Regions from separate parts of the Lysinibacillus sp. FSL R5-0849 genome, predicted to be linked through region 1. Evidence: riboswitches for the same ligand, from Rfam matches in the RefSeq annotation. Region 1 holds a riboswitch; each other region holds the start of a gene.

Region 1 (8,050 bases):
ATTAGAGCAGGTTGCTGCTCGTGAACTTTATGAGGAAACTGGACTCGTGGCTACAGAGTTTGATTTTATCGGTGTTTTTTCAGGACCTGATTATTACTACTGTTATCCGAATGGCGATGAAATCCATACAGTCATTCACCTGTATAGGGCTAAACATGTAAGGGGTGTATTGGAAATGAAAGATGGTGAGAGCTTAAGCCTCACTTATTTCAGTAAGGAAGAACTTCCGAATAATATGGAACAGAGGACGGTCGCTCTCTTATACAACCTAGAGGGTAAAATATGGGGGTTCGAAAGCTCCTTTACGAAGCTTTCCAAATAACAATGTAAGAATTTTAATAAGGACTTTCTTCGCAAAGACATTCCAGTTCATTCTAAAGTATTCTTGTGAATTCTTTCGCGAGGGTGAGTGGGTAAAATCGCGTTGTATAGCTCAAGTGATGCGGAATGCTTAAATGGTTCACCTTTCATACTTTCCTCTACTAGCTGACCATTTTGCATGACAAGGATGCGATCTGAAATAAAGCGTGTAGCCTGTAGGTCATGAGAAATGAAAATGTATGCAAGTTGCAAATCCTTTTGTAGTGTCTGTAGTAATTGAATGATATGTTTTTGCAAAATCATATCTAAACTACTAATGGCTTCATCTAAAACAATTAATTTTGGGTGTAAGGCAAGCGCTCTTGCAATGTTAACACGCTGTTGTTGTCCTCCGCTAAGCTGGGAGGGATACTTTTCGGTAATAGATTTGTCTAACTCTACATGATCAAGTAATTCCTTTACCTTATAATGTCTCTCAGCTGAGCTATAATGCTCGAAATTTAGGTACGGTTCCTCTAAAATTTGAAAAATGGTCTGCTTTGGATTTAATGAATGATAGCTATTTTGAAAGACTGCTTGTAAATCTCTCCGTATCATTTTTTTCTGTTGGCTAGTGGCATCATAAAGATTAACCCCTTGAAATAGAATCTCACCGGCTGTTGGCCTTTCCATTCCTAATATAATTCGGCCCAATGTGCTTTTTCCTGAGCCACTTTGTCCAACAATCCCTAAGCATTCCCCCTCCTGAAGTGAAAATGATACTTTCTGTAATACAGGAGCATCCTGTCTTCGCTTGAATATGAACGGTCTATGTGCATAGTTCTTCTCAATATTTCTCACTTCTAGTAGCTTCAATTTTTTCACCTCTAAAACATAATTCGGGATTGTAATAGTTTTTTTGTATAAGGATGCTGAGGTGCATCAAAAAAATCATAGACATTCGCTTGTTCAATTATTTCCCCCTTATACATCACGGCCACGTCATCAGCAAGTTCAGCAATAACGCCTAAATCATGTGTCACAAGAAGGATGGCTGCCTGTGTTTCCAAGCGAATACGGTCAAATAAGGTCAATACCTGCTTTTGATTGACTGTATCAAGAGCTGTCGTTGGTTCATCAGCTATATATACCGAGGCTTGAATTGCCAGTGACAAAGCAATCATTACACGCTGTAGCATTCCCCCACTTAATTGGAATGGATAATAGTGTAAAAGGCGCTCGGGATTAGGTAAATTAACTTTTGACATGCTTTCAATAGCAATTTGTCTTATTTCATTTTTAGTTATAACAAAATGAGCCTTTAATGATTCACGAAAATGACCTTCAATGGTTTGAACACGGTCAAAGGCAGTCGAAGGATTTTGCATAATAATGGAAAGATGTCTACCACGATAAGCTCTCATTTGAGCAGCAGTTACCTTCAATAAATCTTGTTGATGGTAGAAAATTTGCCCTTTGGTGATCTGTGCTCTAGTCGGCAAGGCTTGCATGATAGCTTGGCAAAGCATCGTTTTCCCACTACCGCTTTCCCCAATAATTCCTAACACTCGGCCTTGATAGGCTGTTAAATGAATGGAGGATAAAATATTCTGTTCTCCAACTTTGACCGATAAGTCTTTCACTTCTAAAACTTTCTTCATAACTACCCCTTTACTGATCAGGCTTCTTCAAACTACTTGCTAAAACATTACATACTAGGACAACAAGGACGATAGCAAGCCCAGGATATAGCATTAATTCAGGATGTTGGCGGATATATTGCTTCCCTTCATTTACCATCATTCCCCATTCAGGGGTAGGAGCCTGCACACCAAGCCCAATAAAGGAAAAGCCCGCAATCTCTAAAATGACCTTCCCCATATCTAATGCCACAATCGTTACAATCGGTGGCCAAACATGAGGGAGATAGTGACGAATAATTAATTTCGCACCTGTAGTACCACTAATTCTTGCCGCTAGAATAAAATCTTTTTCATTCATGCCAATAAATAAACCTCGGATTAGCCTCGAATAATAAATAAGCTGTGTTAAACTAAGTGCAATTAACACATTTTTCAAGCTCGGTCCTAATACACCTAAAAGCCCAAATGCTAGTACAAGTGTTGGAAAAGCTAATAAAATATCGCATACCCGAATAAATAGCGCATCTATTATACCTCTTTTTAAGGAGACCCATGCGCCCAATAGTATCGCTACTAGAATAGCAACTATTTGTATGACGAGCGCCGCACCTAAAGAATACCGAATCCCTAAAAGCAATCGGGAGAAGACACATCTTCCTAAATGGTCTGTTCCTAATGGATAGTCCCATGAGGGTGCTAAAAATTTCTTAGAAATATCGACTGCTAAAGGGTCATGAGGCATAATGAGTGGGGCAAACAGTCCGAGTAAACCAATAAAAATCAGTAAGGTGAGACTAATATATCTTCTCATATGTATACGTCCTAAGTTCACTTTACTCTCTCCTATCCTTCATCATCAGATGAGGATCCAATAAACGATGCAATACATCTGTGCCTAAATTGGCGAGCACATAGATGACAGCAATCACCAACACATAGCATTGTACAACGGGGTAATCACGATTCGTTATGGATTCTATTATATATCGACCGAGTCCAGGCCAACTAAATACTTGCTCGACAATGACAGCACCACCTAGCAAATTTCCGAGTGTCATCCCAAACAATGTTGATATCGGTATAGCAGCATTCCTCCCCACGTGTCGAATGAGAATGACCGATTTTCTCAAGCCTCTAAGCTGTGCATATTTTACATATGGCTGCTCGTATTCTTCGATCATGGCAGAGCGGATAAACTGTGAGAACAATCCGATTGTAGGTAAAGCTAAGGTGAAGGCCGGTAAAACTATATGTGCTATCGAACCTTTTCCATTCGTTGGAAAAATGCCAAGTTTTAAGCTGAAAAGATAGAGTAGGATAAACCCTAACCAAAATGTTGGAATGGATACACTTAGGACTGTAAATAATCGAATGATTTTATCGATAAAGGAATGCTTATATAATGCGCTCACAACCCCTAATGGAATACTAAAAGTTAAAATGAGGATAAATGCTACTAAAGCTAATTCAATGGTAGCGGGTAGTTTAGCAAATAGCTCATGAGCCACGGGTAATTTACTAACAAAAGATGTCCCAAAGTCTAGCTGTAAAATGCCTTTTACCCATAGCAGATACTGCATGATAAAAGGCTTGTCTGTCCCTAATTCTTCTCGTAAAGCTTGTATAGCCTCTGGTGTTGGGGCAATTCTTGAGAGTCGAAGGATGACCTCTGCCGGTTCTATTGGTACGAAACGAATAAACACAAAGGTCAGAATAGATACGCCTACTAATACAAATGGTAGAGTGAGAATTCTTTTTACACAAAACATCCAAGTCGATTCGTACATGCCGTCACTTCCTATTTCATCCGATGATAAAAAGAGAGTTGCCCTATTTCGACACACTCTCTCTTTCATACTTAGTTTTCTTTATCCATTTGCGCATATGGAATGTCATACTCAGAAGCACGTGGTGCAAAATCCTTCATATATGGTTGATAAATAACATTATTTGTTTCATACGATATTGGATAGAATAATGCTTGATCGTGGAACATTGTTAAAATATCCGTATATAGCTGCACGCGTTCCTCTTCATCGGTACCGACTAATAATTGATGTATGTTTGTATCGATCTCCTTAGCATTTGGTAAGCCTAATTTTGCTTCATATACACCACTAGCATTTGGCGTAGCTGATTCATTTGCAAAGCTATGTGGATCAGTCGGCGGTCCATTTGTTCGCCAGAAGTTAATATCAACCTGATCATCCATTAATTTTTGCAGACCAACCATAACATCTGCCCCTTCAATATTTAACTGTACCCCTATTTTTGCTAGCTCGCCTTGCATTAACTCCGCCATAGGTTTTTGAATGGCATCAGTAGCAATATAGATTAAATCTAATGTAAGGGGTTGACCATTTTTCGAACGAATTTTTTCACCCTTCTGTAGCGTCCAGCCCGCTTCATCTAGCAATTTCTTCGCTTTTTCAGGATTATATATAATGGGCGCTAAATCAATATTGGCATAAGGAATGGCATTCCAGAATAGCGTGTTTGCCACTTTTTCTGTACCATGTGTAATATTGTCTACCATTTGTTCTTTATTGATAGCATATTGAATAGCTTGTCGAACCTTTAGCTCAGCTAACGGTCCTGACTGAGTATTGAACAGTAATGCTTTCGTAGACAGCGGCTCAGATGTAGCTGTTTTATATTTGCCACTATCTCTTAAGTACGTATAGTTATCTAAACTAATAATCCCTCGACCATAAATGACATCTAATTCTTCATTTTCAAAGGCTAACGAAAGGGATTCCGAATCTGGAATGATCTTAACCTTTATTTTATCTACGAGAGGTTTTTCACCCCAATAATGTTCGTTACGGCTAAATAATGCATATTCATCTTTTTTATAGTCTGTTAATACCCATGGTCCTGTGCCAATAGCTGATTGAATGGAATCATTTGTCGCATCACCGTCTGGAAAGCCATTATCCCCTAAAAAACGGAAAGGTCTGACAAAGGCTAATTCGTTTAACACAGGGTAATATGGTTCGTCTAATTGCAAACGTATTGTTGATTCATCTACTTTGACGACCTCTTTAATATGGTTGACCATACCCATCCAAGAATGCATGTCACGATTCGCTAATACTGCATCAAAATTGCGAATCACATTATCAGCATTAAAGGCAGTCCCATCCGAATAGTTAACATCCTTGCGTAAATGAAACGTATAAGCAGTTTTATCCTCTGAGATGTCCCAGCTTTCTGCTAGCTTTGGTGTAATTGTGCCATCATCGTTATACGCCACTAAAGATTCATAAACCATGGCTTGAGCAGTCATCTGATTTGGTAAATATGTATGGGGATTTAATGGCCCTACATCTAATGGCCATCCAATCGTAATCATTTTTTCATCTGTTTGTTCTGTTGGTGCTGAATTTCCTTTGTCCTTTTCTGAGCTTGTACAACCTGCAAGAAAGCTCAAGGTCAAAACAAGCAGGAAAGGCAGTAAATACTTCGTCCATCTCATTTTTTGTCTCCTATCTCTATTCCCTGTTCCTATCTACAAAATGAATAGAAAGAAGGCATAAAAAAACCTTATTCCACAAGAATAAGGACAGATAGACCTACAAATACGTAAGCTTCCATCCATCTCCCTATCTTTCGTAGATCATCAATGAATCTTCTTACAAGCAGGCATTCTGGCTTATGATTCATCATTTTGCTTCACCTTCCCAAGAAAGAACTTAGTGGTAATCGAAACAAAACTCCTCATTTACAGCTGCGGGACAGCATGGGATTTACACCCATTTTCCTTTTAATTGAATGAAAAATACTTTCATTCAAACTTGTAATGCAATATTTGAAATTAGTAATAAACATAACATGCTGAAATGTTCACGTCAATTTTATTTTCTGAATATAATAAAACCTCTATACAAAAAGACCAGGTAGATGACCTGATCTTTCTTTAACTCCTTTTATTATATTGTTTTCGTTATCTTGATATAGATTCCTTCACCTCCTGACGCAATATTTTAGTAGCACCTACCATATTAGCTAAAGCCGCGATTGTTTCTGGCTCTTTCCTTGTTTTTAAGCCACAGTCAGGATTAACCCAAAATTGATGTTTGTCTAGAACTTGTAAACTATCTTTCATAATGGCTAACATTTCGCCTTCACTCGGCACACGTGGGCTATGAATATCGTAAACACCTAATCCGATTCCTTTTGTATAAGGTTTTACTTGAAGGGAAGAAATTAGCTCTCCATGGCTACGTGATGTTTCAATAGAAATCACATCTGCATCTAGCGCGCTAATGGGTTCTATGAAATCGTTAAATTCGCAGTAACACATATGTGTATGAATTTGTGTTTCATCCTTAACACTCGATGTAGCAAGCTTGAAGGCATTGACCGCCCAGTCTAAGTAAGCCCCCCATTCTTCTTTACGAAGAGGTAACCCTTCACGGAGTGCTGGTTCATCCACTTGAATAATGAAGATGCCAGCCGCTTCTAGTGCTTCCACTTCCCTGCGAAGTGCTAATGCAATTTGATAAGCCACATCTTTTCGAGAAATATCATCGCGTACAAAGGACCAATTTAAAATGGTCACTGGCCCTGTCAGCATCCCTTTTACAAAGCGCTTCGTTAAGCTTTGGGCATACGCAGACTCTTTCACGGTAATGGCTGAAGACCATGCAACATCTCCATAAATAATTGGAGGCTTCACACAGCGAGAGCCATACGAAACAACCCATGCTTTTTCAGTAAAGGCAAAGCCCGTCAATTTCTCACCGAAATATTCAACCATGTCTGTCCGTTCAAATTCTCCATGAACTAGTACATCTATATCAAGATCCTCCTGCAAGTGAATCCAGCGTTTTGTTTCCAGTTCAATAAATGCTTCATAGTCTTCATTCGACAATTGTTTCTTTCGCCAAGCATTACGATTTCTCTTCACCTCATCAGATTGAGGGAAGCTGCCAATTGTCGTTGTTGGGAAAAGGGGTAGTCCTAATGCCTGCTGCTGTATTTTTTGACGTTGACTAAAATCATTATGTCGCTCAAAATCCTTTGTTGATAAGGATTGAGCGGCTTGTTGGATAATCTTATTTTGACGAATTGAATGATTTTTTAGTGCTTCAATGGCCTTCATACTTGCTGAGAAATTATGACGTAGCGTTCCGTCTTGATTTTTTCTATATTTAGTGAGCTCAATAAGCTCTTCGATTTTTTCATCAGCAAACGCCAGTGCTTGTTTGAGAACAGGGTCCAGCTTCTTTTCAAGTGAAGTAGATATTGGCACATGTTGAAGGCTACTTGAGGGTTGAATCCACAATTCCTTAGCATCGCTAAGCTTTTCAATAGCTTGAATCGTGGCGTTAGCCTCCGCTAGGTTGGAACGCCATATATCACGACCATTAACAATACCAATAGCTAAAACTTTATCCTGAGGGAAACCAAATTTTCGAAGGGACTCCATATTCCCTTTATAGCCATGTACGAAATCTAAACCAAACCCTTGGACAGGCAATGTAATCAATGTTTCATAGGAGCATAATGCTTCAAAATATGTTTGTAGCATTAGTTTTGCTGCTGGAACGGTTGTCGCTAACTGAGCATAGATTTCCTGTACTAGCTTCCGTTCTGCTGAGTCGAGTGTCGTCACTAAAGAAGGCTCTTCTAATTGAATCCACTGGGCACCTGCATCTACTAATTCTTGAATAATCTGAGCATAGAGAGGTAATAGAGCTAATAAATATTCGACCTGCGTTAATTTATTGTAGCCCTTAGTTAACTTATAAAATGTATAGGGGCCAATAAGTGTCGGCTTCGCAATAATACCGAACGCTTCTTTTGCCTCTAAAAAGTCGGCCAATACCTTATTTTCAGTTAGTTGCAGCGGTTGCCCTTCATATTCAGGGACAATGTAGTGATAGTTGGTATTAAACCATTTGGTCATTTCACTAGCTACTGCTGAATGATTGCCTCTCGCTACACTGTAGTAGGTATGTAAATCTACCCTTCCACCTTGCCAGTTAAAGCGCTTGGGTACTAAGCCAAACATTAAGGCTGTATCTAACATTCTATCGTACAATGTGAAATCCCCCACTGTCACCATATCGATGCCAGATTGTAGCTGCTTTTCAATCCGC
Region 2 (8,455 bases), 1.1 Mb from region 1:
ATTGCTTATATAGATTTTGAGCAAAAAACCCTACCGCTACGCCATGAATGGACTCGTCGCGCAAAATGAGAGAAATAATTTCAGCACTGTTTCTTAAAAAACCTTGTCCACCTAAGTATAATGGGTAGAAAAATCCAGAATAGAAAAGGAAAGATTCAAGCATAACGGATGAAAACATCGCTTTCCATAAGCTCTCAGAGTCCCCTTCTTCTATACTATTATAAATATCCGCAATCTTATTTGCCTTATATTGTAAATATTCATTTTTCTTTACCCATTCAAAGAGCTCGTCTATCTCCTCGTTTGTACAAAGCGTTGTAAATATATAAGAATATGATTTAGCATGTATTGCCTCAAATGCATCAAAAACGGTTAATACAGCCTTTTCCTGTAAATCGTCTGTATAAGCAGCAACACGATTCATCCCTATATTCGTCTGAACGGTATCAAGCAAAGTTAGTCCTGCAAACACTTTTTTATATGTGTCCTGATGCTCAAAACTTTTCCACTGTTTAATATCTTTACTCACAGCAATTTCTTCAGGAAACCAAATTTGCTTCCATTGCTGGTCCCAGAAAATTTGGGCAAGTTCACTTGTTGCCTTATTCCAGTTGACTGCCTCATACACTATATTTGACATGCTACACACTCCTCTAAGCTTTGTAATCGTTGACGAACATAGTAAACGGACTTAATCCCTTTAACCCATGCATAAATGTATACTTTAGCTAGTTGTTCTGTTGTCCAATTGTCAGTGACATAAAGAGTCATTGAAATACCTTGGTCAACGTGTTTTTGAGAAGCTGCGTATAAATCAATTAAATCATAAGGATCAACATCATAGGCCTCTACATATAAATGACTGTTTTCGTTTGTTAAATGTGGCATTGGATAAATCGTGCGACTATCTGCATAATCACGGACCTCTACACGCTCTGTACAAGGAGAGATGGATGCCGTACAGCTACGAATATACGAAATACTGCCGGTTGGTGCTATCGCTAAACGATAGGAATGAAATAGACCATATTCCATAACATCTTCCTTTAATAATTCCCACATTTTATTAGTGATAATTGGAATGTTGCCAAGTGCTTTTAACACAGCAGATGATAGCTCTTCTTCATTCTTATTTACATATTGATCAAAATAGCTACCGGAAGCATAATCGCTATCTTCAAATCGGTAGAACGTTTCTGCTTTTTCTTTAGCCATTTCCATCGATGATTTAAGAGAATAATAGTTCATTGCTTCCATAAAACGGTCCATGAAATCAATAGAATCTTTCGAGCCATACATAATGCCCTCCGTAACAAGATGTCCATGGAGATTCATACAACCTAGCCCTACTGAGTGCATTAATCGATTCGCTTTTGCCACCGATGGGACATTTTTGATGTATGTCATTTGTGACACATTTGTTAATAAGTGCATAGCTGTATCGATTAATGTTTCAAAATCATTTACTTTACTCGCTGCATGAATATCAATTGACCCTAAATTACACGACACATCTAACCCATATTCGTTTGGTTGATCTTGATCTGTAATGACACTAGTTTCTTGAACTTGCAAGATTTCAGTACATAGGTTTGACATTTTTACACGACCGATATTTTTTAGTGGATGTACTTCATTGACATTATCATCAAAAATTTCAAAAGGATAACCTGATTCAAATTGAGCTTTTTTCACCTCAGTATAGAGTCTACGCGCATTCAAACGTTTAATTTTACGGATTTTAGGATTATCAAGTAGTTCATAGTACATTTCTGAAATTGAAATTTCCGACATTCGTTTACCATATACTTTAAAAATATCATATGGACTAAATAACACTATATCTTTATCACGTTTCATCAGATCGAAGAAAATACTTGGAATAATAATTCCTGTTGATAGTGTTGCGAGGCGAATTTTATCATCAGCATTTGGTTTTTTTGATGAAATGAAATTCTCTATATCTGCATGGAAGATATTTAGGTAAACAACTCCTGAGCCATTTCGTTGACCGAGCTGATTAGAATAACTAAAAGAGTTTTCTAATAATTTTGCAACTGGTATAACACCACTTGCACGGTTTAGTATTTCTTTAATTGGATCACCTAAAGGACGTAAATCCGTTAAGTTGACCCCGACCCCTCCGCCTAGGCGTGATAGCTCTAAACAATAGCCAATATTTTCAGCAATACTATTCATAGAGTCATCCATTGATAATTTAAAGCAGCTTACTAATTCACCACGGGCTTTTTTCCCACTATTTAATGCTGTAGGTGTTGCTGGCTGATAGGCTTCCATCATTGCTTCAACAGAACGTTTTGCTAGCACAGTATTCCCTTGTGCTAAGTACAGGGCAATAATGACAATACGGTCCTCATATTTTTCTAAGATTTCTTCACCATCACGACTTTTCATAGCATAGCTGTCATAAAATTTGCTTGCACTCATAAATGATGGGAAGCGGAAATTATAATCATATGCTTTTTTGTACAGCATCTTTATAAAATCCATCTCGTACATGTCGATAAAATCTTTCTCGTAGTAACCCTCATCCACTAAATAGCGGATTTTTTCCTCTATATCTATAAAATAACGTAAACGTACGTTGACATATTCTAAAAAGTAGCGGCGAGTAGCCTCACGGTCCTTTTCTAGCTCTAGTAGTCCCGTTGTACTATAACGATTCAGTACGTCATTATTAAGCTTTAAATAAGTTTTCATCCCATTACCCTCGTTTCATAAAACATTTGTATTGCTTCATAATCTGTTTGATTGCCACGCAAATCTAACTTCCTCACTAAGGGTACATGATAGGTAGTAGCAATTTTTTCCCCAGCAGCGCCAAAGACATGATGTCCGAAGTTACTATTGCCACTAGCAACTACTCCTTTACAAAAATCTCTATTTTTCTCTAAAAAACGTTGCACTTTTGCCGGAATGTCACCTAAGCCATCTGTATATGTAATTAAAAGATAAGGCTTATTCAAGCTTAATTCCTCAGAGAGTTCAATAGATTCTGCCCTTAATTTAGATACTACATTACGGACATTTCCTGTACGACTAGCGTAAACGATCATAGTGTAATCATCTCAATACGAGAAACAATTTCCTGAACCTCACCTATAAATGTTTCATCTACCTCTAAAACAGGCACACTTAAAAAACCTGCATCTATAATTGTTTTTTTCGCTTGTTCATCGTGATCAATATTAACAATTTCAGCTTCAAGTCCTGCTCGTTGTAATTCGGATTTTACCCAAAGGCATTTTGGACAGATTGTTTTTGTATAAAGTTTCATAGTAATCCCTCTTTTCATAAAATAAAAAAGCTACCTCTTCTAGAGAGATAGCTTAAATGGAAACGTTAACATACTAAAAATACGGACGTTCCCATCTCTTAATCCCCGAAGAAATGATAAATTTGTTTTATATAGGCAGGTCTCCTGGCTTTGCTTCAATCTCTGATTTCCTTCCCATGCGAATGCACACAGTGGTTACAATCATCGTCAGCTTCACAGTTGCGGGGACAGCGTCGGAATAGTACCGAACTTCCCTATTAAACTACATATAGTAGTACCTACACAAAACGAACACAATATATTGTTTTTCGATAGTTTTAAGTGTACCATCCTTTATATAAAAAGTAAATCGAGAAATAAAAGTTCATCAATTTGAGACTAATCATATTTTCTGACATAACCTTGTAGAACGAACTAAAACATAATCATATAAAATATAACCATGTAGCGATAGCATTATTTTATTAAAAAATAGGAACAAAAATAATAGTCGCTTATTTACCTAAAAACGTAGCCACCCTAGTAATTTTATACATAAAAAAGGCATCTTCCTTTACAGTAAAGATGCAATTATGTCTAAAACTATGAGTATGATGTAAATCTCGCATCCTACTCTATACATCCTATCTTCGTAGATTTTTTATTGTACTAGTCTAAAGTAGGACTCCTCTCTTACGATGATGACACATTTTAGTAGTCGTCATAACATTACGAAGACTACTAAAATGTGCTCAACATACAGGTGAGAGGCAACCAACGGTTCTACACTTTTCAGCTAATTTACAATGAATATGTACCTTTTCTAGTTATTCTATATTTATTTATAGTATAACATATCCAAGTTCATTCTCCGCCAGCTTGACTAGTCATATTCAAAATAGCTGATGAATTTTATATGACTCATCAGCTAACCATAAATTTAAAATCTTTCTATTGTTATATCCATGTTTATGCTTGAAGCAGCCTTAAAGCCTTCCGCAGCTGCAATCATTAAAGAAGAGGGACCACCCTTTTCCGTTTCACCAGCAATATATATTCCAGCCGCAGTTGTTCGTCCAGCACCATCAGTCATAATTGTTCCGTTTTCATCAACTTGACAATTTAGCTGTTTAGCAAATTTATTGGGACGATAAAAACTTGGCACAACAAAACCACCCGCTCTTAAAATATTGTCACCTGTTTCTAATTCAACACTAGATAAGTTACCATCATCCCCATGTAAATCTTTAATAGTATTTGTATACGCCTTAATTTTCTTTTGTTCAAAATCATTTTGAATCTTCTTGGAAAGTTGATGACCATTCGTAAAAACAATTAAATCCTGTGACCAATTAAAAACCAATTTCGTCATATGACTAATATGCTCCTCGTTTTCTGCAATGATAGCCAATGGCTTGTCTCGCAGCTCCCAACCATCGCAATATGGACAGCTAAACAAACTTTTACCATAATATTGTCTGATTTGCGGGAGTGGAAATTCCTCTTGTATTCCAGTAGCTAACAGTATTTTTTCAGTTACATAAGTTTTATTTTCCGAAGTATTGACTAGAAATAAACCAGTTATATCATCTTTAATTATTTCTATGACGGTTTGATCCATCATTGTTATAGAAGGATAAGATTCTATATCTTTACTTGCGAGATTCTTAAATTCTTGTGGCTTTATCCCATCTCTTGTTAAAAAACCATGTGACTCCTGAGTTACACGATTCCGATTTGTTCCATTATCAACTAGTGCAACCTTTCTGCGCGCTCTTCCTAATGTTAAGGCAGCACTTAACCCAGCAGGGCCTCCACCTATAATCATACAATCGTATTGATTCATCATTATTTCCCTCCATATCACAATATATTACAGACCTTTAATATCTGTAATTAAGACAAAAGACATCGCTAATTATATGTATGATATCTTTTTCATTCCATTTGTTAAGCCAATTATATATGAGTCATTGATCTCAATAAAAAAAGATACAGTTTAGCTGGTTGGGTCTAATCACTCTATTAAGGACTTAACATATCTATAATATCTATTTAGTTTTTTCTCGTCAAATTTTTCGTTTTCATGCCTAAAATACCGACTAAGCACCGTTAGTTGAAGTACATCTATTCACTTTATAAAGGTAATTCTTTTTATCTATTTTATGAAAATGAACCCACTCTCCATTTTTCATAGATATTGATAAGATGAGAAAAGTAAAAGCCACTCCAAATGGGTTTGGAATGGCATACTGATCTTCATGAATATGATCCATGCAGTTTAAATTAACAAGCCACTAAATGATTGACATATGCCTAACATTCTTACTGCAAGTAGTTATTACTTAAATTCAATTTCCTCAGCAGAAGCCCCTTTTGTATACGTTATAGTCGCTCCAGCAGGTAAATTACGAATTTCTTTTACATTTTTTCCTTCGATAATAATTTCACCAATTTCCGTACCTTTAAAATCAATAATCGCATTTCCTTTTTTAGGACTGATTGTTACAGTTTTGTCTGCAAATCCTTCACCATGGAATTCGGCATATTGACTAAATACTGAAATTCCATTTTTAATATTAGTATTTTTTCCTAACGTTAATGAAATGCTTGGACGATTCATTATTAATTTACCAGTCTTATAGTTATTAAAGCTATATACATTTTCAGGTACTATTGGTGTTGGTATTTCTTCTTTTCCTGCTTTCAAATCAATTTGAACTAATACAGGGTCATGATCCGATGCTCTCCCCTGCGCTTCTGTAAAGTTCGCATTAATATGAATCAAGTCTATAGCCGTAACGTTAGCAAGATTATTCGAAACTAAAATATGATCCAACACTTGATTGTTCCCTTGGAAGAAGTACGTAAAACGATCAGTCTCTGGGGCTTTATCCACCATATTCGTTAAAACATCACCTTTTAATGTTTCAAGTGCTGGTGTGAATTCAAAGTCATTCATGTCCCCTGCTACAATGATATTTATATCCGGATTGATGGCAAGACCTTCATCGATAAAATCATTGATGGCTTGAGCAAGCTGAAGACGTTTTGTTACTGATTCTAACACTGGCGGCTGAGTTGGTCCCCAAAGTGAACCATCGCCTCCTTTAGAATTTAAGTGCGCTCCTATAATGACTACATGCTCTTCCTGGAATTTGAATTCCGCCGCAATTGGTTTACGTGTATCTGCAAATTTAGTTGGATCAACAAAGCCTGGATTTAAAGCAAGGCTTCCATCTGCTGTCCACCCATTCGCTTGGTCACCCGCTCCCTTTGTACCAGTCACTAAAGAAACACGTGTCGGATTATATAAGTAGCCTACACGAATATTACCACCAGGCGCACCGCCTACTGTATTATTAATAGGCATTACGTCAATCCAATCATAAGCAGGGCCACCCGCAGCTTTAATTGCATTAATTAATCGCATATAGCTTTCAGATGCATCAGCATTTCCTGAATCAATTTGTCCATCATTATCTTGTACTTCGACTAATGTAATAATATCTGGTGACTTCATATTTTTCACAAATGTCGCTGCAATTCTGTCTACTTTTTCATTAGATGTATTGGCAGGATTATTCGAAAAGTTTTCAATATTATAGGAAGCGACATTTAACTTGTCCGCCACTGGTTCAAGATGCGTCACTTCTTGCTGAAGATTTGCCTTTGTCACATCAGGGAAGACTTTATTCGTGTTCAGTCGATAGCCATCTGTAAAGTTTTCTACAAATCCGATAAGTGGATCATTAAAACGATCACCCGAATCATAATTTTTTCCTGCTACCCCTTCAAGCATAATTTTTTCTGGATTATAATCGTCGGCTGCAATATTTAAACCGCCATTCACATTAAATGTATTATTTGTTGTGCTCGGTACAACAATTGGTGAATCATTATTATAAATTGGTCCAATCACTCTCGCATCAGGGAATGATACTCGCATATATTCAATAGATTCCCAAAAATCAATACCATCTTCTTGTGGATCAAAAATAGCAAAGCCATCATTATCAATAATTTTATTTGGTGGGGATAGGTCCTCTCCTATAACAAGTACTTTTGGAACTTCTGCTGCACCTGTTTTTGTGATATTCGTTGCTGAAATTTGCGTATCTCTTAATCGAGAGTTTCCACCCACCTCAGTTACATTCCCTGATACTTTAATAACATCCCCTACAGCTACATTATGTCCCGACTTACTTACCTTGATCGCTGTTGATTTTACGCCATCGAATGTCGAATCGCCCTCTTGCATAATGAAGCTACTTGAATTAATAACGAATGTTACAATTCCTTCTACATCACTTACTGTTAAATCGACATATGGTGATATATGACTTGGCCCTTGAATATCGCTAATTGTGGCATTTTCAGTATCAATAATCTCATAAACAAATGTAGCAATCGCACTATTCGTTAAACCTTCTTTTACTGCAATCGCTTTAATCGTCAACGGTTTATTAACAAGAATTTCCCCTGTATATTTTGTACTAGCTGTAGTTGGTGCTGAGCCGTCCACTGTATAATAAATCGTTGCATCTTCTGTCATGGTAGAAAGTGTAACGTTTGTACCCGCTGTTACCCCACCAACGTGAGAAGCTTTAATATCCTGAACCTTTGTTACATCTTCAATAATGCGAATCGGGAGTAGTTGATGATTTGTATATTGACCAACAATACCGGTAATTTCCCCATACGTTTTTCCACTTACTAAACCTGAGTCACGTGTTTTATCGTAAATAGCAAATGTGCCTACATCATCAGTTCCGGTAAAATTTTGACCTGAACCAGTAATGGCTACATTTTTAATCGTTACTAATTTCGATTCATTGTCTTCTGCAACCTCAATACTTTTAATAATGTTTGCCCCTGGTAGTGTAGAAAGAATAGGCATGCCAACAAGTGAAATATTTGTTAATTGCTTTAGTCCGCTATATTCAGCAACTTGACCTTGCACCGTCACCAAATCGCCGACATTTGCAGTAAGACTATCTACAGGGTAAATGGCAATCGCCGCACCCTCTTCATCTTGAATGTGAGCAGTAGCAGTTTCTAATTTTGCTGTTACAATACCCGATACGATTACTACTTGTCCTATTTCTTTATTACGTGCTTCCGTAATTGAAATAGTGGCTGGCGCATCTTTAACTGTAAAATGAAAGGATTTAATTT
Region 3 (8,455 bases), 1.9 Mb from region 1:
TGGCCTCTTTGCAAAAATTCATTAACCTCTCTCTTTACATCACTAATCACATAATCACTAGGAACAGAGCGGTTTAACAAGCAATTATGCCACCCAATTCCAGGGTTATGGACAGCAGAGGATACAGTTTTTATAGGAATCTCTGACTGGAGCTGAATAAACTGTTCCGTTATTATAAAATGTTCTTTTTTTATTACAGCGCGCTGTTGATAGTCGCTTGCTGCAGGCATCATCGTAATTTGTGGTTTAGGTATTTCTGGATGAGCATAAGTAGCTACTCGTGCTTGATAAATTTCTTCTATCTGAGAAGCAATTAATACTTCATGTGGTGCCCCAAAAGCTCTCATTTGTCCACTTTCCATGAGCAATAATTCATCACAATAGAGAGAGGCTAAATTCATATCATGTAATACCATCACTACCGTTAAACCACACTCTACAGCTTCCTTCCGCACCATATCTAAAATTTGCCGCTGATGGGCAATGTCTAAATGATTTGTCGGCTCATCTAGCAGTAAAATTTCCGCAGTTTGAGCAAGGGCCTGTGCAACAAAAACTCTTTGCTGTTCGCCACCCGATAAAAATTCCATCGGTGTATGCTCATAACGTTTTATGCCTGTTTGTAGCATTGCATGTTGAACCGCTTGCTCATCTTGCTCAGACCAACTTGAAAAAAAACCTGATTGATGTGGATAACGTCCAAGCGAAATAGCCTCTCTAACACTGTTTGAAAAAGCATTCGCATGGAGCTGTGGTAAAACAGCCATTTTTTTTGCTAAAGCACGGGCATTGTAGGAAAGAATGCTTTGTCCATCAATAGAAATCGTGCCCTCAACTGCTGGTAGAATACCACTCATTACCTTTAATAATGTTGATTTCCCACTACCATTTGGCCCTAAAATGCCAAGAATCTTTCCTTTTTCAACTGTAAAGCTTATATCCTTGACGATCGGTACGTCTTCATAACCACCTGATAGATGTTCAACAACAATCACGCCCGTACCCCCTTGCCTCTTCGTTGCTTATAAAAAATATAGGAAAAAACAGGCGCTCCAATAAATGCCGTAATGACACCAATGGGCAGTTCCCTTGGCAAGATGATGGTTCTTGCAACTAAATCACAAATAATAAGTAATGTTGCCCCATTAAAAAAAGATAATGGGAGTAAATGACGGTGATCAGAGCCCCAAATCATTCTTGTCATATGTGGTACAACTAACCCTACAAAGCCAATTGTGCCTGAAACAGCAACTGCTGCTCCAGTTAGCATGGAGCCACCTACTAAAATCAAATACTTACTTTTCTTTACATTGACACCTAAATGCTTCGCTCTTTCTTCCCCATATAACAGAACATTAAGCTCACGTCTCTGAGTCCACAGCATAAGGGAACCAACAATGACAAATGGAATAATCATTTGAACATATGGCCAACCACGCATAGAAACAGAACCGAGTAGCCAGCCGATTACTTGGCGTAGCTCCTCTCCCGATAAAGCAATCATTAACGAGATTAACGATCCTAAAAATGAACTAAAGATAACTCCTGTTAAAATCAGTGTTTCCATCTTTAAAGAACGGTCTACTACTCTAGCAAAGCTCATCACAATCACCATTGTAATAATTGCGCCTATCATGCTAAAGGTAGGTAAGGCATACAAGCCTACAACAGGTATAGAAATATTTAAAAAAATTGTCATGACTGCGCCGACAGAAGCACCAGATGAAATACCTAATGTATATGGATCTGCTAATGGATTTTTGAGCAAGCCTTGGAAAGCCGCTCCCGCAATGGCGAGAGAAGCTCCTACTAGCCCCGCTAAAAGCACACGGGGCAACCGAATTTTCCAAAAGATATTGGCAGCTGTTTCATCAACTGACTGATTCCACAGCACTTCTATCGGAATATGAACAGAGCCTATAGCTACGCCACACCAGATGCTAATGATAAGAAGCGTATATGTTAATACATAGGCTGTTGCTATTTTTTTCACTTAAATACCTCAGGGTAGATAGCTTTTGCTAATTCCTCAAGGCCATCCGCTAAACGTGGTCCCTGACGGCTTGTTGTGCTTTCATCTACTTGCACAATAGCATTATTTTTCACTGCATTAATTGTATCGAAACCAGCACGCTTTGGTATTTTTGTTAAAATATCAGGTACATAACTATATGTCACCACGATGACATCTGGATTTTTTGTGATAATTTGTTCTGCACCAATTTCATACCAATTATCACCGTCTGCTGCTACATTTTTTGCATGGATCATCTCCAGCATTGCGTTCATAAATGTGCCTTGACCAGCTGTATAAATATTAGGTTCATCAGAGGCTTCTACAAAAACGTTCTTAGGTTCAACGTCTTTCACTTTCCCCTGAACCTCTTCCACTTTCGCCTTCATGTCAGCAATGATTTTTTCAGCTTCTGGTAATTTCCCTGTAGCACGCCCAAGCTGTTCAATCGTTGTATAGGTTTCATTAAAATCTTGGGCATTTTTTACAACAAATACTTTCACGCCCGCAGATTCTAGCTGTGCTATGGCTGATTCCGAAAGAGACATGCTAGATTCATGTGCAAAAACGATATCTGGCTTTAAGGCAATAATTTGTTCAATATTGTACTCCATGCCACCAACCTTATCCTTTTCAACTACCTCTGGTGGATAATCGTCGTTGTCTGTAACCCCTACGATTTCATCCTTTAAACCTAGGCCAAACAATATTTCTGTATTACTTGGAATAAGTGACACTATTTTCTTAGGAGGAGCCTCTAGTGTAATATCCTTCCCAATAGCATCCGTTATAGTCATAGGGAATGTTGCTTCTTCCGCCTTAGATGTTTCTTGTTGTGTTTGCTCTTCTGTAGGTGTGGAATTGTCTTTTTGCGCCTCTTGTCCACAAGCTGCTAGCAACCCTATCGTTAAAAATGCCGATACCCCTATTTTCCAAAATTTCTTCATGTGAATCCTCCTTCGTTGATTTGTGCGTTCATGTGTTAGAAGTATTCCTCCATCAAAATAAGACCCCTCATCTTCGAATGATGAGGGGTCAAAATCGCACCAAAAAACTGATACAAAATCCACCATCCTATCCTCGTAGGCTGTAATGTCTATGCTATAAAGGCAGGTCTCCTGGCTTGTGCTCAGTACGTTTTTTCAAGCCTTCCCGAAATCTTCAGTGGCATCATTTGAAAAAACTCACACTTACAGTGGCGGGACCGCATCGGAATTACACCGATTTCCCTTTTCACTTTACTTAAGTAAAGAACCTTTATAATATTCAGTTGATTTTATTATACATGAAATTAAAAAAAGTCGCCTCTATATCAAGGCGACTCCAAAGGTTATTAGACGATTTCAGCAAAATACTGTACGGTTTTCATCGGAGCACCGATCGTTCGTAATGACCAAGTTTGCTCTAAATAAACATCCGCTAGTTTATCATATTTCCCACCAAACTTTTGTGCCCACTCAACGGCTATGACACTTTCATATAATTGAGCCATTTTTTTGGCAACATCCTTTGCTTCAAACGTTTTTGTCGCTTCATCGAGAGTACTAAAAATTTGTAAGGTTGCCGATAGTTTAGTCAATTGCTCTTGAACGATTTTCACTAATGAATGGTCTGTTAATACTTCTAATCGCTTGCTCATCACTTGAACAAACAATTCATGTGCCCTGTATTTATCCACTAAGCGAATAAGCTCCAAAGCTAGTATATTAGCCGTACCCTCCCATACCGTCAGCACTTGCGCATCTCTCAGTAAGCGTGGTGTTACAAAGTCCTCAATATAGCCATTCCCGCCATGTAGCTCAATTGCTTCACTTGCATAATGGACCGCCTGCTCTGCCGTTTCCTTTTTCATAATGGCAATATATAAACGGTTCATGATGATGTCTTGCTCTGTTCCCTGACCACCTGTCACTTTATCGTATAATTGAATAAGATCAAAAATCGTGGCTACTTCTACATGCAGCTTAGCGGCATATTTACCCAATGTATCCTGGATCATAGGATACTGTGTTAAAGGTTTACCAAAGGTATATCGATTTGACACATAATGCTTCGCCTCTAAGAAGCCACGGCGCATAATACCAATGGATGCCACAGCATTACAAATTCTTGATAAATTAAGCGCCTCCAGCATATAATAAATCCCTTTATTTTGATCACCAACTACATAAGCGAGTGCTCCATCAAACTCAACCTCACCAGATGGAACGGCTTTCACACCTAATTTATCTTTTAGTCGTCGAATACGAAGTTGGTTAGCCGATCCATCTTCATTACGCCATGGAACTGCAAATAGAGTTAATCCTTTAGAGCCTGCTTGTGCACCCTCTATTCGTGCCAATACCATTGCAACCCCACACATCCCTGCATTGGAGGCGAAATACTTTTCACCATAGAGGCGGTATTCATTCCCCACAAGTTTTGCTTCTACTACATTCGCACCAACATCTGAGCCTCCTTGTCGCTCTGTTAAAAATGTCGCTCCCTCATATAGCTCCATATCGCCTGTTGCACAAACATGCGGTAAGAAGCGCTGCTTAACTCCTTCCTCTGCATAATGGTCTAATAAATAGGCAGTAGCCATCGTTAACGTCACAGGGCAATAAAAACCGGGCTCCGCATGTGACAGTAAATAACCTTGCGCAAAACTATAGACATAATTCCCTTTGTGACCTAGTTGGGGAATATCTTTATGCACATAGCCAACAATCCCCGTATTATATGTCTCCTCAATTGTTTTTTTGTAGCCGTCATTGACCCATACCTCTGAAACCTCTTCGCCATAGGCATTATACCTTTGAAGGCGAGGCTCTCCTTGTCGATCAGTATGTTTCGCCCTCACATCTATTGCACCCGCACATAGCTCACCAAAGTCCGTCAATTCCCGATGCGCATAAGATGAAAATTCTTTATCGAGCATCATTTCCAACACTTTTTGAAGCGTATCATCATCTGTAAAGAAATTGCTTGTGCCTGCTATTTCCTGTTGTAAAACTTTCATGCTATCTCACCTCTTGTCCTTTCAAAGATTGTTTTAAAATTTTGCCTGACGCATTCCTTGGTAGCGCTTCCACTTTTTCGAAAATTCGCGGTATTTTATACTTAGCAAGCTGCCCCTCTAAATAATCTTTTAGAGCCTCTTCATCAATATCCTGTTTAGCGGAATAAACAGCCTTCACTGTCTCTCCCCATTGTGGATGTGGAACACCAACCACTGCCGCTTCAAATATCCCCTCAAAGCTTAAAAGGCAATCTTCAATTTCTTTCGGATAAATATTGACTCCTCCCGAAATAATCACATCTTTTTTTCGATCAACAATCCAAATAAAGCCGTCTTCATCCTTACGAGCTAGATCACCTGTTTTTAACCAACTGTCTATAAAGGCCGCATTGGTTGCCGCTTCATCTCTGTAGTAGCCAAGCATATTACCCTCACCAAATAAAACGATTTCCCCTACTTCTCCTGCTGGTACATCTTCGCCACTGTCGTTAACAATACGTATCTCTGTACCTAAAGGTGCTCGCTGTCCAATACTCCCAGCCTTTCCTTCATGCTCCTTGCCAAATAGCAATGATCCACTTGGCCCCGCCTCTGTTAATCCATATACGCATGTTAAATTAGTTGTGCGGAATGACTGTTGAATGAAACGAACTTCGTTTTCAGATAAAGGTGCACCTCCATATACCCACCATTTCATGGAGGACAAATCAGCTGATTGCAATCTCGGCATCTGTGCTGTTAATAAATAAGCAACAGGTGCGCCAAAGAAATGAGTCGTTTTTTCCTGTTCAATGGAATCCATTAATAAATCTGGTGTAAAAGTTGGCGTTAACACATTTGTAGAGCCTACAAATACACCTGCCATTAAAAATAAATGCAATGGAGCCGAATGAGTTAATGGCATCATTAGCAATATACGGCTTTCAGGCTTGACCTCCATTTCAACTGCAATCATTTGTGCAACCGTTAAAATATTACGATAGCTAAACAATACGCCCTTTGGTTTCCCAGTCGTACCTGATGTGTACAAAATGGTCGAAGCATCATCTTCGTTTAACTGACATTCAATCGTTTGGGAACTGGCACTTTGAATCATTGTTTCATAATGAAGCCAGCCTGCTACTTGTTGGCCTGTTTTAATTTTTAACGGGATTACGGCAATATGCTGGACTGCCGCAAAAATGGCTTCATGTGCAATAATCACCTTTGCCTCAGCATGCTGTGCCACATACTCTACTTCTTGTAATGTAAACTTAGCATTGACTGGGACGACAATAGCACCCATTCGCTGAATAGCAAAATAGCTCACGACAAACTCTACAACGTTAGGCATAAAAATCAGAACTTTATCTCCCTGCCTTACACCCTGTTCTAATAATGCATGACTAAAACGGGTCACTTGCTCATCTAAATCATGATAGGTCACTCTTCTACCATGACAAATAACGGCTTCCTTTGTTGGATACTTACGGGCATTACGTGCTAATAAATCGGAACTATTCATCGTGCATCTCTCCCCTTAAAGTCGTTAATTTCTCATTAAACATGCCATGCATTTGTTGTAATTCATTTCTCATTTGCGTAAGCTCAGCTATTTTCCTATCAATCTCCTGTATCTTTTGCTCTCCGTATTCAACGGTTCGCTCCAATTGCTGAATTCCTGAGCGATCAAAATCAAAAAGTAACACCATTTCCTTGATCTCCTCCAGTGAAAAGCCGTAACGCTTTCCTCTGAAAATAAGCTTGAGCTTCGCAGATTCTTTTTTCGAAAAGGTTCGTTGATTCGTAGATGAACGTTGAGGACAAAGAAGCCCAAGCTCCTCATAATAACGAATTGTACGTGTGGACACATCGAACTCCTTAGCCACCTCTTGAATCGTCTTCATAATCGTCTCCCCCTCCTGATTGGCAACAGTATACCATTGACGTTAACGTAAACTTCAACAAAATTTTCGAAATTAACAGAAAAATATAGTTCGAAGCAGAAATTTTAATGATTAGCCATTACTCTCGTATCACTAACTACCATAATTTAATGTGTTAACTTGCTTTCTATCCATAAAAAAACCCCTAACACTTTTCCTGTTAGGGGCTAAGATAGACTATTACATTTTTTCTGGTGCTGACACGCCGATTAAACGAAGCGCATTAGCAATTGTTGTACGAACTGCAGTAATTAATGCTAAGCGAGCTTCTGTTAGCTCTTTGTTTGAAGCATCTAATACTTTTTCTGCATTATAGAAACTATGGAAAGCAGCCGCTGTTTCTTGAATATAATTTGCGATACGGTGTGGTGTACGATGTTTAGCCGCGTCAGCTACCACTTGTGGGAAATCGCCTATTTTTTTCAATAAATCAATTTCCTTTTCAGCTGTTAATAGGTTTAGGTTTTCACTTGTAGCAGCAAAACCTTGTTCATTGGCAGAGCGTAAAATTGATGAAATACGTGCATGTGCATATTGTGCATAATACACTGGGTTTTCATTAGATTGCGATACGGCAAGGTCAAGGTCAAAATCCATATGAGAATCGCCTGCTGTTTTTACGAAGAAGTAGCGAACTGCATCTAAACCAACTTCTTCCACAAGCTCGCGCATTGTTACCGCATTGCCTGTACGTTTAGACATTTTGAATTTTTCACCGTTTTTATAAAGCTGAACCATTTGAATTACTTCTACTTCTAATGTATCACGATCATAGCCTAATGCTTGAATGGCAGCCTTCATACGTGGAATATAGCCGTGATGGTCTGCTCCCCAAATATTGATTAATTTATCAAAGCCACGGACAATTTTATCCTCATGATAGGCGATATCTGGCGTTAAATATGTGAACGAACCATCGTTTTTAATTAATACACGGTCTTTATCATCACCAAAAGTTGTTGAGCGGAACCAAGTAGCACCATCCTCTTCAAACACATGACCATTTGCTTTTAATTTATCTAATGCCACTTCAATTTTTCCGTTTTCATATAGAGACGTTTCAGAATACCAAACATCAAAGTTTACACGGAAGTTTGCTAGGTCTGTTTTTAATTTATCTAATTCTAACGCTAAACCATGCTGACGGAAGAATGCAAAACGCTCTTCATCTGATTTAGTTAGGATTGCATCACCATGCTCTATTGCTAGCTTGCCAGCAATTTCAATAATATCTGGGCCGTGGTAGCCGTCTTCTGGCATTTCGGCATCCAATCCTAATGCCTGCTTATAACGTGCTTCTAATGAGTTTGCAAGGTTATTAATTTGGTTCCCTGCATCATTAATATAGTACTCACGAGAGACACTGTAGCCAGCCATATCTAATACATTACATAATGAATCTCCAACAGATGCCCCACGCGCATGTCCTAAATGAAGATCTCCTGTAGGGTTAGCCGAAACGAACTCTATTTGAACCTTCTCCCCTGCGCCTGCATTTGAACGACCATAGTCTGC
Region 4 (8,455 bases), 450 kb from region 1:
GCATCTATCACTCGAATCACACCATCTAGTGCTTTTTCTGTTTGAAGTGAGAAGAAGATATCACGTTTTTGGACGTTGTTAAATTCAAAGTAATCCTTATCACCAAATGGTATACCCGCATTTAAATATTGAGTAGCTATCCATTTGTCGTCTTCTTTCTTAAGGGCTAATGGTTTGGTTGGTACACCATTCACTAATTGGGAATCTGCATCTTCGTCTGTTCGTTTATGGTCGAACATCGTCAATGTGTAGGGCTGAATGGACAATTGGCCAAGCCCTGTGCTATTGACTTGAATAAAGTAACCTCGATCCTTTTTAGCCTTAAAGGATGTATTTACGTCTGTCGTTCCTACCATGCCAAGGAGTATCTCAAGAATATTATCGCTCAGTCCAAATGGAATGGCGGTCTCCATTTCTTTAGGGTCAATTTTCATATTGCCATTTGTATCTTCAATAATCGATCCTGCAAATTTCAAGTCCTTCTGTAACTCTTTTGGCAATTGATTTAATTGTTCATTGGTAAATGGAACAGAGGAAATTAATAAACTCATAACTTCATCATTACCGTTTTGCTTATAATAATAGTAATCCTCATCGTCTTGGTAAATTAGATGATCTTTATAAGTTGTACCTGGTTGAATTTTTAGAGCTTTTGCTTCTTCATAATTATCAGGATTATAATCTTTTGGAATATCACCGATTTTACTTGTTTTCAACGTATATGGCTCAATAGAACGTTCCCCAGCATTTACAACGGCTACTACATATGTTTTGTCCTTTTTCAATGCCATCACTTTTGCATCGTTTTCATTACCGGCTGAGCCAAGAAGCAATGAAAGTAAGCCCAAATCATTGGTTAAGGACGAAACAGGAATTAGTTCATTTGCTTTTTCATCGTATTCAAAGACAGTACCTGCAGGCATTTGGCCAGCACCTTTGTTAAAGCTAAAACTATAAAGGGCATCTTCCTTTGTTTTAAATAAGAAGTAGTCCTCATCATATTCTGTTTGGAAATAAGCTTTTTGATCCTCACCAATGTTGAAGCGAATAGCTTGCTTAATAATCGGATCAACATTTTCTAAATTGTCCGTTGTAAAGGAATTCATGAGCATACTCATCATGCCTTCAATTTCATTTCGCTTTTTTGTTGTACTTGGCGTTATTGGTAATTGGTCGAGAGAGATGTTTTCGTCGTACATGGCTTCCTCTAAAGGTAGTCCATCCTCATCGGGTGGAAGTGTAACAACCTCACCTTTTAATGTGTATGGAATCATAGACTCACTGACTGTTTCCTCTTTTTCAATGCCACCACTGAAAAACATCTCCATTGAAAACTCGCTATTACTTTCATTAGATACACTTAAAATGTATTCTTGATCTGGAACAGCATCGATAATCATGCTAACGGCTTCACCTTTAGCTGCACCGTAGGAACTTTGAATAGGGAAGGCTTCCTCTTCTTCAATTTCCTCTTTTTTAGCTTGCTTTATCTCTTCTGGTGGGATCGGATTGAAATCCTCTTTTAAGTAAAGATCCATAGAGGCAGTAACACCTGGAATTCCAGATAAATCAAACTTCAATGTTGTTGGTTTTGTTACTGAAAACGTAAAATAATCTTGATCCTTTTGTTGATCTTTGGACAGTAGGGTATAGTTTTTACCTGCCGTATTATATGGGAATTTTTTAATAGGCTGCATTGAAGACTTATTTAAAGCATCAATTGGCAAATTCGAGTTTTTCGCAGTTTGTGCTGTAAAGATATAAGTAGATTTCCCTTTTAAGCTATAACTACCATTATGATCTTTCACACCAATTAACAGCGTTCCTTTTTGGTCTGCTTTAAAAAGGTGACCTTCTTTTTTTCCTACACGAACATCATTAACTTTAATAGGCTCTACTTCACCTTGTTCATTAGTAGGGTAAAAGTATAAATCGAAGGCATAGTCGTATTGATCAGCGCCTTTTAATGTTAGCTGAGCATACTCATTTGCCTCTAGCTCAACCTTGTACCATTTTTTCTCGTCTTGCTGTTCGAAAACACCTTGTTCAATATTTAATGTATTTTTAGCAAGAACTTTGGCATTTTTGATACGCTCTTCTTTAGATTCAGAATAATGTTTAGGTAATTTATTTAAATCGAACTGTAAGGCTTTCACTGGATCGACAAGCCCATGACCATAAGTAAGATCATAACCCTTTTTACCTAAATCTTGTGCTGTTATTTCAAGAATTGCTTCAATTTCATGTGGCTTTAAATTCGGATGCTTTGATTTAAGTAGGGACACGATGCCTGCCACTACGGGAGATGCCATGGAAGTACCACTAAACTTAACAAAAGATGATCCTTTTTTGTCATCGTGTACAGTACTGTAGATGTCTTCGCCAGGAGCCACGACATCGACAGAGGGACCATAATTGGAATAGCTTGATAGCTTATTACGATCATTCGTGGAACCAACACTAATTACACCTTCATAGGAAGCAGGGAAGGAATATTCATCCGTCGACTCATTACCAGCCGCTGCGACAATCGTAATGCCACTATCAATAGCTTTTTGAACAGCATCCTGCATAAGTGGTGATTCACCATAGCCTCCTAAACTCATATTAATGACATCAACACCTTGCTCAATGGCGTACAGAATACCTTGTGCAATGATAAAATCATTTGCTCCTTCTTTTCCGTTAAAGACATCAATAGGTAGTAGCTTCGCTTGTGGATTAATTCCATGTCCACCAATGCCATTGTCTTTAGCTGCGGCAATAATCCCAGCAACATGTGTTCCATGATCACCTGGATAAGATGTATTTGCCGGTGCAGCTGCATTATAAGGTGTGAGTACTTGAGATTTTAGATCGGGATGTTTAAAATCAACACCAGAATCGATGACAGCTACTGTTACGTCATGTTCCCCAGCTAATGCTAGAGCCTGATCCATTTGCAAGAGGCTTAGATGATACATATCTTGTTTCTTTGGGTCAGTTTCTTTGTTGAAAGAATGATAGACATAACTAGGGGATACACTTGAAATCCCTTGCTGCTTTAAATAGTAAGAGACGGCTTTTTCTATGGATACACCTTTGTTAAGTTGAATCACATCATAGCCTAATGAAGGAATGGAGCGGATGACCTTAGATCCGATTTTTTTATGTACGTTTTTATCAAGGCCAGAATGCTTGATAATAATCGTATCCTTACTCATCCATTTGTCTTCATTTGTAAGATTCTTACCTGCATGTTGTGAATTGCTTGCTAATACGTTCTTCGCACTTTGTTGTGGTGTCTCCTCAGCAAAAGCTGAAGCGACAGGAACCATTAATGCAGCGGATGCTGCGACAGCGACTGATTTTTTAAACCAACTTTTCAATTGTATCTCTCCTTGATGTTCTATAATATGTCTCGACTATACTAATACGGTTAAACGTTAGAAAAGTTTCGCAAATGAGGAAAATTTTTCTCTGCGATTTAAAAACGAACTGTCCGTTACTTTTTATGGATGATACCATTACGCCTCTACATATAGCTGTTCGATCAATTGCAGTAAGTCATGCTTAGAGCGAGGAATTGAAATATTTTCGTGCCATAATTTCTTTTTTTGTAGAGCCAAAGCCATGTCAAATACCCATGGTCGTTCAAGATGTGCCCGTTTTAGCAATTCTTCTTCATAAAATAAGGCGACAGGGTCACCATTATAAATAATTTTTCCTGCCTCCATGACCATAATTTGATCGGCCCATTCATAGGCAAGGGCAATGTCGTGAGTCGCAAGGATAATCGTTTTTTCATGGTCTTCTACTTTGGCTAAGTATTGAAAAACTTGTGTAGCGTAATAGCTATCAAGACCCGCTGTTGGTTCATCTAATAAAAGGACAGTCGGTTCCATCGCTAATACACCTGCCATGGCCACACGCTTTTTCTGCCCTACGCTTAAAAAGTGGATGGGTTTATCTAGTAGCTCTGTCACTTCAGTTTGTGCAACAGCCCATGCTATTTTTTCTTCAATTTTTTCCGTAGGCCATCCTAGATTCATTGGACCATAGGCTATATCTTGCTTAACAGTTCCTGAAAAAAGCTGATTATCAGCATCTTGAAAGACGATTCCAACCTGTTGGCGAAGAGCCTTTAATGCCTTTCTATTATATTGAAGTTTTTCTCCATCAAATGAAATGGTCCCAGCTGTTGGTTTCAAAATACCATTAAGGTGCTGAAATAAAGTGGATTTTCCTGCTCCATTATGACCGAGTATAGCGATTTTTTTCCCTTTTGGAATGTTTAATGTAATATCTGTCAAAGCCTTCGTACCATCTGCATAGGCATATGACAGGTTGTTTAGTTTAAAATAAAATGCTGTCATGAGAAGTACCCTCCGTATACGATGAGGAATAAAAAAATAGCCGTTATACCAAGCCAGTTTTTTTTGCTATAGGCGCCCGTTTCATGCCAATAAACCGTTTCACCACCACGCGCCAGCATGGCATGATTAAGCTCTCGACTGCGCTGAAACATTTCAATAAACAACGCGGCAATTAGCATAGACACTGAACGTAACCATTGCATGGGTGAGTGGTAGCCAAGCCGGGCTTGCTGGGCCAAATGAATTTTTTGCATGCTTTCTAAAAAAATAAAAATAAAACGATAGGTGAGTTCTACTAGCTCAACTAATAAAGTAGGTAGCCGCCATTGTCGAAGCACATAACAAATTCCTTGTACAGATGTCGTTAAAACTAAAAAATATAAGCAACTTATACTGCCAAGTACAATAAAGAATAGTTGCTGGGCGGTAGCGATACTGGCTCTCCCAATAAAAATTGTCCAGTTCATATACGTAAATGCCCCCATATGGGCTGGTAATGTATGCGCTGCTGGAGCTATCGAAATGATGATTGATAAGAGACTTGTGAATAAGAAAAAACCAGGTAGTAATAATAGCTTCGCATAATAGTTTAGTGGAATTTTCGCGCCCCAAATGATAAAAGCACTCATTACAAAAAATGTAATGAGTGAAAGTCGTTCATCTCTCATAATAAGCGTGAATAAAAGTAGTCCTAATGAAAATATCATTTTTTCTAGCGGATGAACGAACGCTAGCTTATTGAGATACGCATACTTATCAATGAGTAACATAATCCTTAACCTTCTTTATGCTTGCCACGCATATAGCCAATAAAGTAGCCGATAAAACCAGCACCAATAGCTGCTTGTAGCACGAATAATAAGCTTTCAATTTCACCACTAGGTGGTTCCCACAAACTATCAAACCATGGCTCATATTCTGCATTGATCTCCCCAATGGCTGCTTCTGCTTCACCGTCGGCTCCTCCAAATTCTGCTCCTTTTTGGACGAAAAGAGGGATAATCGCCAATAGTACGACGATTGCTAAAAGTAATAAATTTCGTTTCATATTAGTGCGCCTCCTTTGTAGAGAAAACACGTAAAGATTTTAATTCGCTAATATTATATTTTTTCAAGAAGTTCATGACAATAACTGTTAATATTCCTTCACTCACAGCTAATGGGATTTGTGTTAAGGCAAAAATACTTGCGAACTTTGTAAAGGAAGCCATAAAGCCTCCAACTTCAGATGGGAAGGCTAGTGCTAATTGAATGGAAGTCACCACATATGTACCTAAATCCCCAAGCATGGCCGCAAAGAAAACAGCTAATGAAAACGATAACCCCAATTGTTTTGCCCCTTTAAATACAAAGTAGGCGATAAACGGTCCTACAATAGCCATCGAAAATGCATTAGCCCCTAATGTTGTGATCCCACCATGAGCTAAAAGTAAAGATTGAAATAATAAAACAATTGTCCCGATGACACTCATGGCTAACGGTCCAAATAATACTGTTCCGAGACCTACTCCTGTTGGATGTGAGCAGCTCCCTGTAACTGAAGGGATTTTTAAGGCTGATAGGACAAAGGCAAACGCACCGGACAGCCCCAGAATCATTTTTGTTTCAGGGTTTTCATCAATTGTTTTACGAATAGAGCGCAATCCTAAAATAATAAATGGGATGGAGATTACCCACCAAAAAATAGCCCATTCGATTGGTAAAAAACCTTCCATGATATGCATGGCGAAGGCACGCTTTGGCACCATTAAAAAAGCCAATAGAAAATAACTAAGTTTCCACCAAGACAGCTTCAATTTTTTTCCTCCAAACTGTAAATAGATTTTTAGAATGTAGCGTGCGTAATAAAAAAGCACTTTTCCGTTGTTGGAAAAGTGCATAGCTAAAAAAGCAAATAACATTTTCATCTGCTAAGCCGCACACCTATCCTCGTAGGCTGAAACGATCACTTATGTTCGGCAGGTCTCCTGGCTCTAGTTCAACACTTTATAGGTCTTCCCATCCATTGGACAGTGACATTTTCTATAAAGCTCCCTATTACAGTGGCGGGACCGCGCCGGACTTAAACCGGCTTCCCTTTTAAGCAAAATGACGAGCATTTTACACCGAAAAATAGTAAGTTGTGAGATTTCACGACAAAGTGTATCACGAATTTCCATAATTATGCTATACTTTTTTTATAAAAAATTAAAAATAGAATATCAATGTCGAAAATTCTGATAACTAACGTTTTTTAGGATTAAAGAAGGCAAATTCAAATTTTTAATAGCTTTCACCCCTCCTATGAAATTGATAAATTTGTCATGATTTTTTAAAGAAATATTGAAATTTTAAAATAATAAGATATGATTAAGACAGTTTTCTATTATGTATACGATTAAAAATTTCATATAAAACGTCGATAAGTGCTCGAAGAACTCGAGATAATAGGGAAATTGGTGAAAGTCCAATACAGCCCCCGCTACTGTAATAGCTGATGAAATCGCAATGCCACCTGTGCAAACTAGGGAAGGTGCGACAGTAAAATGAAGCTTAAGTCAGGAAACCTGCTTATCAGATTGTGCATGCAAACTTTTCGGAGGGAGAAGTTGAAGCAAAAGCGAGGATCTGTCTTTCAATCTATTCGTTTTTATTTGGCTTCTACAAACCTTTACTCTTCGGCAGAGTAAAGGTTTTTTCTTTTTTCCAAAAGCAAATGAGGGGAGATATAAGATGACAACGTGGAATTTAGAGGGGATGAAAACACATCTCTTTATTTGCAATGGCAGTAGCTGTATGAACAAGGATGGGGAGGAAATTACCCAAGCTATACGAGATGAAATACAGCGTAACGCACTAGATAAAGAAATACATACGACAAGAACGCGCTGTAATGGACGATGCAAGGATGCTTGTGTTGTGATTGCTTACCCTCAGGGGAATTGGTATCGTGTACCGTCAACGGAGCATGCTAGAACACTTGTACAGGATTTGCATCATGAATCCTTATATAACGATCATGTTTTTACACTTCGAGAAGGGACATTACAGCGAACAGCGCAAACAACAGCCATTAAAGGGATTGAAAAGGTGAAAGAGGGGTAAAAACATGGCGCAAAAAGGGAAAATTTTCGTAGTAGGCTTTGGACCTGGAGACTTTAAGCATATTACGACACGTGCAGTAGAGGCTTTACAACAAAGTGACATGATCATAGGCTATAAAACCTATGTTGAACTGATTCAAGATTTAGTCAGCGCAAAATCCATTGTCAGTACAGGTATGACAGAGGAAGTGTCACGTGCTCAGGAGGCCGTTCGTCAAGCAGAGGCAGGAAGTATTGTTTCGGTCATTTCGAGTGGAGATGCAGGCGTTTATGGTATGGCGGGATTGGTGTATGAAGTATTAATTGAGCTAGGCTGGACAGAGGCAACTGGTATTGAAGTGGAGATTGTCCCAGGTATTTCAGCTATCAATTCATGTGCTAGTTTACTTGGTGCACCCATTATGCATGATGCTTGTACCATTAGTTTGAGTGACCATCTCACTCCGTGGAATTTAATTGCGAAGCGTGTGGAAGCCGCAGCTATGGCCGATTTTGTTATTGCTTTATACAATCCTAAAAGTGGTCGCCGTACAAGACAAATTGTCGAAGCGCAACGAATTCTTTTAGAATATCGTTCTCCTGACACACCAGTAGGGCTTGTAAAAAGTGCCTATCGAGAACGTCAGGAAGTGACGATGACGACATTGGCAGAAATGCTGGAACATGATATTGGTATGCTGACAACAGTTATTATCGGAAACTCATCTACGTTCTTCTATGATAATAAAATGATTACACCGCGAGGCTACCAACGTAAATATACACTTGGTGAGGAAAAACAGCCATTACGTCCACATCAACGCTTACGGGAAGAAAATGAGCCATGGGCGATGAATCAAGAGACAGGAACAGCACGAAATGACTTTGCGGCAGACCCTAATGCAGGGAGAATGAATAAACCCAGTATAGCCGTTATGCCAAAGCCGAAAAAAACAGCACTTGAAATGGCTACAGCGGCACTTGCAATGGTAAAGGGAACAAGTGCTATCAAGGTTACTCCAAAGCTTGTACAACAAA

What was found. A riboswitch is a leader RNA that binds a small molecule or an ion and turns the genes downstream of it on or off. The one in region 1 is predicted to bind cobalamin.
Region 2: linked by a shared signal. The riboswitch ahead of MKY80_RS06290 (glutaredoxin) and the one ahead of nikA (nickel ABC transporter substrate-binding protein) in region 1 are both predicted to bind cobalamin.
Region 3: linked by a shared signal. The riboswitch ahead of MKY80_RS02520 (ABC transporter substrate-binding protein) and the one ahead of nikA (nickel ABC transporter substrate-binding protein) in region 1 are both predicted to bind cobalamin.
Region 4: linked by a shared signal. The riboswitch ahead of MKY80_RS14070 (energy-coupling factor ABC transporter permease) and the one ahead of nikA (nickel ABC transporter substrate-binding protein) in region 1 are both predicted to bind cobalamin.

The regions. Positions count from the first base shown of each region.
Region 1 covers NZ_CP152004.1:2,419,901-2,427,950, forward strand. Annotated here, with positions in the region: gene MKY80_RS11800 (NUDIX hydrolase) at 1-322, shown strand, start outside; gene MKY80_RS11805 (dipeptide/oligopeptide/nickel ABC transporter ATP-binding protein) at 370-1,185, opposite strand; gene MKY80_RS11810 (ABC transporter ATP-binding protein) at 1,188-1,961, opposite strand; gene MKY80_RS11815 (ABC transporter permease subunit) at 1,972-2,754, opposite strand; gene nikB (nickel ABC transporter permease) at 2,777-3,730, opposite strand; gene nikA (nickel ABC transporter substrate-binding protein) at 3,802-5,421, opposite strand; cobalamin riboswitch at 5,566-5,759, opposite strand; gene metE (5-methyltetrahydropteroyltriglutamate--homocysteine S-methyltransferase) at 5,890-8,050, opposite strand, start outside.
Region 2 covers NZ_CP152004.1:1,327,388-1,335,842, reverse strand. Annotated here, with positions in the region: gene nrdF (class 1b ribonucleoside-diphosphate reductase subunit beta) at 1-640, opposite strand, end outside; gene nrdE (class 1b ribonucleoside-diphosphate reductase subunit alpha) at 628-2,721, opposite strand; gene nrdI (class Ib ribonucleoside-diphosphate reductase assembly flavoprotein NrdI) at 2,718-3,077, opposite strand; gene MKY80_RS06290 (glutaredoxin) at 3,074-3,298, opposite strand; cobalamin riboswitch at 3,415-3,595, opposite strand; gene MKY80_RS06285 (NAD(P)/FAD-dependent oxidoreductase) at 4,218-5,123, opposite strand; gene MKY80_RS06280 (chitobiase/beta-hexosaminidase C-terminal domain-containing protein) at 5,619-8,455, opposite strand, start outside.
Region 3 covers NZ_CP152004.1:519,354-527,808, reverse strand. Annotated here, with positions in the region: gene MKY80_RS02530 (adenosylcobinamide amidohydrolase) at 1-995, opposite strand, end outside; gene MKY80_RS02525 (iron ABC transporter permease) at 992-1,993, opposite strand; gene MKY80_RS02520 (ABC transporter substrate-binding protein) at 1,990-2,961, opposite strand; cobalamin riboswitch at 3,105-3,288, opposite strand; gene MKY80_RS02515 (acyl-CoA dehydrogenase family protein) at 3,348-5,015, opposite strand; gene MKY80_RS02510 (long-chain-fatty-acid--CoA ligase) at 5,017-6,519, opposite strand; gene MKY80_RS02505 (MerR family transcriptional regulator) at 6,512-6,901, opposite strand; gene argS (arginine--tRNA ligase) at 7,121-8,455, opposite strand, start outside.
Region 4 covers NZ_CP152004.1:2,865,089-2,873,543, reverse strand. Annotated here, with positions in the region: gene MKY80_RS14090 (S8 family peptidase) at 1-3,368, opposite strand, end outside; gene MKY80_RS14085 (ATP-binding cassette domain-containing protein) at 3,507-4,355, opposite strand; gene cbiQ (cobalt ECF transporter T component CbiQ) at 4,352-5,125, opposite strand; gene MKY80_RS14075 (energy-coupling factor ABC transporter substrate-binding protein) at 5,131-5,403, opposite strand; gene MKY80_RS14070 (energy-coupling factor ABC transporter permease) at 5,405-6,151, opposite strand; cobalamin riboswitch at 6,295-6,480, opposite strand; cobalamin riboswitch at 6,742-6,924, shown strand; gene MKY80_RS14065 ((2Fe-2S) ferredoxin domain-containing protein) at 7,068-7,439, shown strand; gene cobJ (precorrin-3B C(17)-methyltransferase) at 7,444-8,455, shown strand, end outside.